Regions from separate parts of the Paenibacillus sanfengchensis genome, predicted to be linked through region 1. Evidence: predicted binding sites of a transcription regulator. Region 1 holds the regulator's gene; each other region holds the start of a gene.
What was found. The regulator Rex, encoded in region 1, represses fermentation and respiration genes when NADH is low (regulators of the CRP and FNR family bind a similar motif). The targets are predictions, from matches to a motif close to TTGTGAAATATTTCACAA.
Positions count from the first base shown of each region.

Region 2: a site for Rex is predicted at 1,376-1,393, ahead of V4U84_RS04620 (cytochrome ubiquinol oxidase subunit I). Genes of this name have one in related genera too.
Region 3: a site for Rex is predicted at 926-943, ahead of V4U84_RS11735 (L-lactate dehydrogenase). Genes of this name have one in related genera too.

Region 1 covers NZ_JBAGJC010000004.1:156,783-159,054, reverse strand. Annotated here, with positions in the region: gene V4U84_RS09965 (amidohydrolase) at 1-983, opposite strand, end outside; gene V4U84_RS09960 (redox-sensing transcriptional repressor Rex) at 961-1,623, opposite strand; gene dinG (ATP-dependent DNA helicase DinG) at 1,659-2,272, opposite strand, start outside.
Region 2 covers NZ_JBAGJC010000002.1:261,733-264,004, forward strand. Annotated here, with positions in the region: gene V4U84_RS04620 (cytochrome ubiquinol oxidase subunit I) at 1-1,287, opposite strand, end outside; gene V4U84_RS04625 (nitrous oxide-stimulated promoter family protein) at 1,512-1,955, opposite strand; gene V4U84_RS04630 (hypothetical protein) at 2,124-2,272, opposite strand, start outside.
Region 3 covers NZ_JBAGJC010000004.1:543,167-545,438, forward strand. Annotated here, with positions in the region: gene V4U84_RS11735 (L-lactate dehydrogenase) at 1-836, opposite strand, end outside; gene V4U84_RS11740 (polysaccharide deacetylase family protein) at 1,149-2,165, shown strand; gene V4U84_RS11745 (WD40/YVTN/BNR-like repeat-containing protein) at 2,219-2,272, shown strand, end outside.

The DNA of each region.
Region 1 (2,272 bases):
TCTCCCGACACGCCTTTATGAATCAGCGCCGCCAGGCGAATCTCCTCAAACATGTCGAGGTTATTGTTGCTGGCGGGTCCATCCGTTCCCAGCGATACGGTAACGCCCGCCCTGAGCAACTCGGGCACGCGGGCTACGCCGCTGGCCAGCTTCAGGTTGCTCCCCGGGTTGTGGGATACCGTTACCCGGTGCTCCGCCAAAACGCCGATCTCCTCGTCCGTCAGATGGACGGCGTGGGCCAGCAGCGTCGGCCGATTGAACATCCCGAGATTCAGCAGGTGCTGAACCGGGCGGACGCCGTAATCGGCTACATTTTGCTCCACCTCGGCTCTCGTCTCCGACATGTGCGTGTGCATCGGCAAATCCAGCTCATGTGCCGCCTGTACAATTTTCTCAATGTAATCCGGAGGGCAAGTATATGGAGAGTGCGGCGAAATCATGGTGGTGATTCGTCCGTCCGCCTTGCCGTGCCAATCGCGCGCAAAGCTCACCGCTTCGTTCAGCTTGCTTTGCTGCACCTCAGGAGGACAGAGCCCGATTACGCCGCGAGTCAATACGGCGCGGATTCCCGATTGATCCACGACGGAAGCTACCTGTTCCATATGGTCGTACATATCCAAAAAGGTGGTCGTTCCGCCCTTTAGCATCTCCAGCACGGACAAGGCCGTTCCCCAATATACATCCTCGCCGGTAAACTTCGCTTCCATCGGCCACATTTTCTCCTGCAGCCACTCCTGAAGCACCATGTCGTCTCCATAGCCGCGCAAGAGCGACATCGCCGCATGACCATGCGTATTGATCAACCCGGGGAGAAACAACAGCCCCTTGCCGTCAAACGTTTCGGCCCCTTCCACGCCTTGCGGGCGCTCCGTTCCGACGTATGTGATCCGGTCTCCTTCGACCAGCATATAGCCCCGGATGATCGGGGTTTTCTGATCCGGCACCGCGAAGGTACCGTCTTTAATCAGCCATTTTCGCGTCATGTTCCGTATGTTCCTTTCCGCCATCCAGATAATAAGCCAAACTCATCAAATCGGTTGTGAAATCCGCCGCATGCACGCGCACTTCCGAAGGCACCTTAAGGATGGTTGGCGCAAAATTCAAAATCGCTCCGATTCCCGCAGCCACCAATTGATCGGCAACCCGCTGCGCTTCCACATCGGGTACGGTGATGATCCCGATGCGGATGTTGCTGCTCCGCACCGTATCCACCAGCTCCTCGATCGGCTGAATCGTAATATGGTTGATCTGCGTCCCGATTTTGTGGGGGGATGCGTCAAAGACCGCTACAATTTTCATATTATCTTTCACATACGCGTTATAATTGGACAACGCGTGGCCAAGATTACCGGCCCCGATCAAAGCTACATTAATTTGCTGATCCAGGTTCAGAATTTGGCGAATTTTCTCGATCAGATACGTTACGTCGTAGCCGATTCCCTTGCGCCCGAAATCTCCGAAGTAAGCCAGGTCTTTACGGATTTGCGCCGGATTCAAATCCAGCTTCTGCCCAAGTTCCTGCGAAGAGACCGTAGGCACCTCCCGGCGGCTGAGTTCATTGAGAAAGCGCAGGTACACCGGCAGGCGGCGAACCACTGCATCCGAAATTTTTTCCGATTTCATCAAATTTCCCCCTACTTACACGATTTGAGGAACACTTACGATTCCCCGGCGTTTAACCATTCCGAAATTCGAGGCACCATCTGCTCCAACGGCATATGCTCCATTTTCGGTCCGGGCAAAGAATACAAGAAGTATTTACCGTAATAGGATTCCAAGATCCGAGTATCATAAACCACCACGATCCCGCGGTCCTGCGAGGACCGGACCAGTCTGCCGAAACCCTGTTTAAAGCGGATAACGGCTTGGGGAACGGACAGTTTCATGAACGGGTTCTTCTTCTCTTGCTGCAGCCTCTCGCTTTTCGCCTCCACCAGCGGATGGTTCGGAGGCTGGAACGGCAGGCGAACGATTGCCAGGCTCGTCAAGGCCTCGCCGGGAATGTCAACGCCTTCCCAGAAACTGCTCGTGCCAAGCAGAACTGAGGCTTGCTGTCCTTGAAACCGGCGGGTCAGCTTCGTTCGGCTTCCGCTGTCCATCCCCTGCCCGATTACGGTGATCCCCTGTCCGGCAAGCAGCTCCTTCAGCGGATCATACACCTGCCGCAGCATCCGGTATGACGTGAACAGGACCAGCATTCTCCCGTGGGTGGCGATCGCCGTATCGGCCAAGGACCGAACGAGCGTAGAGACAAAATGGTCGTCTCCGACAC
Region 2 (2,272 bases), on a different contig from region 1:
CGCCAGGGCGGTATAGATCGCACAATATGCGATCAGGGAGAACAGCAGTTGCCCCGAGCTTACGCTCGGCGAGACACTGTCTTTCGTCTGCATCAGACCGAACACCGTCCAAGGCTGACGCCCGATTTCCGTCATGATCCAGCCCGAAGTATTCGCGATAAACGGAAGCGAGATACCCCACAGCATAAAGCGGTAAAACCATTTGTTCGGCTGTTCCAGCTTTTTCCGCCAAGCCAGAAATGCCCCGTACATACCGAGAAGAATCATCAAGCAACCGGCCGCGATCATAATCCGGAAGCTCCAGAACGTCGTTCTTACCGGAGGAATATAATCGCCGGGACCATAGGTCTGCTCGTATTCCGCCTGCAGCTCGTGCATCCCTTTCACTTCACCGGAGAACTTACTGTAGGACAGGAAGCTGAGCAGGTAAGGAATTTTAACTTCAAACGTATTGCTCCCGCTCCCCGGATCAATGTGGGCGTATACGGTCCAAGGCGCGGGATCCCCGCTCTTGCCCCAAAGTCCTTCGGACGCCGCCATCTTCATCGGCTGGGTCTTCACCAGGTATTGCGCCTGCTGATGGCCGAACATAGCCGTGCCAAAGGAAGCGATCAAGCCGACGATCACGGCGATGGTAAACGATTTTTTGAAAAATTGAACATCCTGCTTGCGCAGCAGTTTATAAGCGCTGATCCCCGTGATCATGAATGCGCCGGTGGCGAAGGCCCCCAATACCGTATGAGGGAACTCGACCCACAGTTGGCCGTTAGTGATCAAGGCGAAGAAGTCGTTCATCTCGGCCCGGCCATTGTTGATTTCAAAACCGACCGGTCTTTGCATAAAAGAGTTGGCGGCCAAAATCCAGAACGCGGATACCGTCGTCCCGAGGGCTACCAGCCAGATACTAAGCAAATGAACCTTCTTCGACAGGCGGTCCCAGCCGAAAATCCAAAGACCGATAAAGGTAGACTCCATGAAGAACGCGAACAGGGCTTCCACCGCCAGAGGAGCTCCGAACACATCGCCTACGAACCGCGAATAGTCCGACCAGTTCATACCGAACTGGAATTCCTGAATAATCCCCGTGACCACGCCGACGGCAAAGTTAATCAGGAACAGCTTCCCCCAAAACTTTGCCATCTTCTTGTATTCCTCTTTGCCTTTGACGACGTACATCGTCTCCATAATCGCCACGAGCAGAACGAGCCCGATAGACAGAGGCACGAAGAAAAAGTGAAAAATAGTGGTCGCCGCAAATTGAAGTCGTGCAAGCATTAACGGATCCAACATTTTTCTTCCCTACTTTCTAATAATTCTTAACTAATGTGAATTCTATCACGGAATTGTGAGGATACACGGGAAAAAAGTAATAATTTTGTGACAAGAATCACATGACAGATGTCACAATGGTGAACAAATTGCAAAAAACCTTGATAGGACGCTAATTTTTGCATGGCTGTCGATGTGTGAAAAATATGTGTCCGGGCAAAAGAGGGTAAAAAAAAGACCCGCTAAACGCGGGACCTTCCATCCAGTAAATGCCGGACGGTCAGCACGGGGTGGGTCCACAGCATCCGGGGGCCGGCAAAGCGCATTACCTTCTTGATGTCCTCCCGGGGCTCCGGCGCATAGCAGTGAACCGGGCAGGCGGCACAAGTCGTTTTGTTTTCGCCGAAGCGGCAGTACGTCAAACGTTTGAGAGCGTAAGTCAGCAAGTCCTCGCATTCCCGGCATAACCGGGTTGAAGGGACCGTTGGATCACTTGCCGATGTCGGGGACGCAGACGCGCTCGCGCCTTCCGCCGCCTGCACTCCATACGCCTCTTGGACCCGCAAGCGGTGCCGGCTTCTGCAGTAAATGGCGATCATATGCTGAACCGTCTTTTTTTCGCGGACGATTCGCGGTCCTTCCCGCTCCCGGCTCAACGCTTGCTGCGTATTTTTCATGTGGCTCATGGATCGTTCTCATCCTCCGATCGTAGGTAGTTTAAGTCATGATAAGGTTGGCCCGCAAAATAACGGTCATTTTGGGCCAGACTAGCCCGGCTTACGCCAAGGCATGCCCCGGCGTTACCCCAGGCGCTCGCGGGAATCCCGCAGCCCGGCGCTCCGGAATGCCCGCGCCTAACCGCGCTCCTTGATCGCGAACCCCCGCTGCCACAGCACCCAATTGGCCGCCAATAGAAGGGCGGCGTAGAGGTAGACGCCATAGCTCAGCAGCGTTGCCACATAATGGACGAGCGCCAGGCCGCCGAGCAGCAGCATGAGTGGAA
Region 3 (2,272 bases), 390 kb from region 1:
ACCTGGCGAACGCCGGTGCGATCTACGATGCTCGGTACACCGATATAAACGTCGGATACGCCGTTGTAATCGTTAAGCAGCGTAGATACGTTGAGAACGGAGCCCTCGTTTTGCAGAATGGAGACGATAATCCGATCCAGGGCCAGAGCAATGGCGTAAGAAGTCGCGCCTTTGGCGTTGATGATCTCATAAGCCGCATTTTTGGTGCTGTTGAAAATCTCTTCCCGATCTTCTTCGGAGAATTCCAGACCGATGCCGGCCACATTGGCCAGACTCCACAGCGGAACCTCGGAATCGCCGTGCTCGCCTACGATATGCGCGTGAATACTGCGCGGGTTGATTCCTTTATTCTGTCCGATCAAGTAACGAAAACGGGCGCTGTCCAGCAGGGTGCCGGAGCCGATAACGCGATTGGAAGGGAATCCGCTCTTTTTTAAGGACACATAGGACAAAATATCGACCGGGTTCGTAGCGACCAAAATGATCCCATGATCGTTGTATTTGACGATGTTCTGAATGATCGTGTCAAAAATGTCCGCATTCCTTTTCAGGAGATCGATTCGCGTTTCCCCCGGACGCTGGGAAGCGCCCGCGGCAATTACAATGACATCGGCATTCGCGCAATCGCTATAATCGCCGGCCCAGAGCTTAACCCCTCCGGTAAACGGAAGCCCGTGATTCATATCCAAGGCTTCACCAAGCGCCTTATCCTTATTCGCATCAATAAGTACGAGTTCCGAAACTCTTTCGCGAAGCAAAAGGGTGTAAGCGGTAGTTGCGCCAACTGCGCCTGTCCCAATAATCACGACTCTACTGGAACGAAGTTGAGTTTTCATTGATTCATCTCCCTAATAAGTGATATTTTCCATACCTTAGGTTGTGCAGAACAGGACGACCTTAATCAGCACGCCCGGATGGCCGGAACTTGAGAAATCCGTAACAAAACATACGGATATGTATTTATTACTCCCTACATTTTACATGAAACAATGAAAATTTAAAGTAAAACATGGAATTAAAAATATTTAAGTTTTTTCGTGGCTTTGTAACGACGGATTAACCAGGATGTAACCATATTGTAAGGACACTACCTCTCTTTTTATATTATTCTATTAATAACAACGGAAGAGAGGTTTTGGTGAGAGAGAATGTCCTACATAGAGAGAATGGAAGAACAAGCGGCGAGACAATCCAGATCGTCCAAACACGGGAAGGCTTCGAAGAGCAAAATGAAAACATTGATCATAGCAGCGTTGATTCTGTCGTCCACGTCGCTCGCATTCTGCGTCTATGCCGCCGGCTCCGTCATTCAGAAATCCAAGACGTCCGGATCGGTAACAGTGACGGCTCCCAAGTATTTGGAGGCCAATGAAACGGATGCGGCGAAGACGCAAACGGAAATGGATTCTCCGGAGAAGGCCGCTGAGCCTCCCGCAACGGAAGTTGACAAGGCGGACGACGCGAATACGACAGAGCCGGGAACGCCGTCCCAAAACAGCAATCCGGCCCCCAACCAGCAGAAGCAAGCCGTCCAGACCAAGGAGACTGCGGCCCAAAAAGTAGTTTATTTAACGTTTGATGACGGCCCCAGCAAATACACCAACCAAATTGTAAATATTTTAAATCAAAAAGGCATCCATGCCACTTTTTTTATGATCGGGAATCAACTGCAGGGGAACGAAAAGGCCGTCAAAACTGCGGCGCAGGCCGGAAATTACATCGGCATGCACAGCATGACCCACAACAAGAAAACTTTGTACAAGAGCGGAAGCTCCGCTAAATTTCTTAAGGAATATAAGCAGGAGCAAGCTATGATCAAGAAAATCGTAGGCGCTACCCCTTGGTTGATTCGCGCTCCATACGGAAGCCATCCTTTTATAGGGAAGACCTTCCGCGATGACATCGCAGCCGAACGCTTTAAAATGTGGGATTGGACGGTGGATTCCAAAGACTGGAGTTACCCGGGCAAACCCGATCGAATTATCCAGGAAGTCAAACGGCAGGCTCATCGGGACACCGAAGTCATTTTGATGCACGAGAAAGCGCAGACCGTACAGGCGCTGCCGGAGATTATTTCCGTTTTGGAAAAGAAGGGCTATTCTTTTGCGGTCTACAAACCGGACCAGCATGTCGTCGTCAACTTCTCGAAGGACCAGCGGTTATAAAAGATATGTTATACTTGTCTCACCATCTAGAATTAGGACAGTGAGGTGATTGTTTGTTCAAGTGGTGGTGCAACTTGGCGGGATGTCTTTTGACGGCGGGTTTGCTG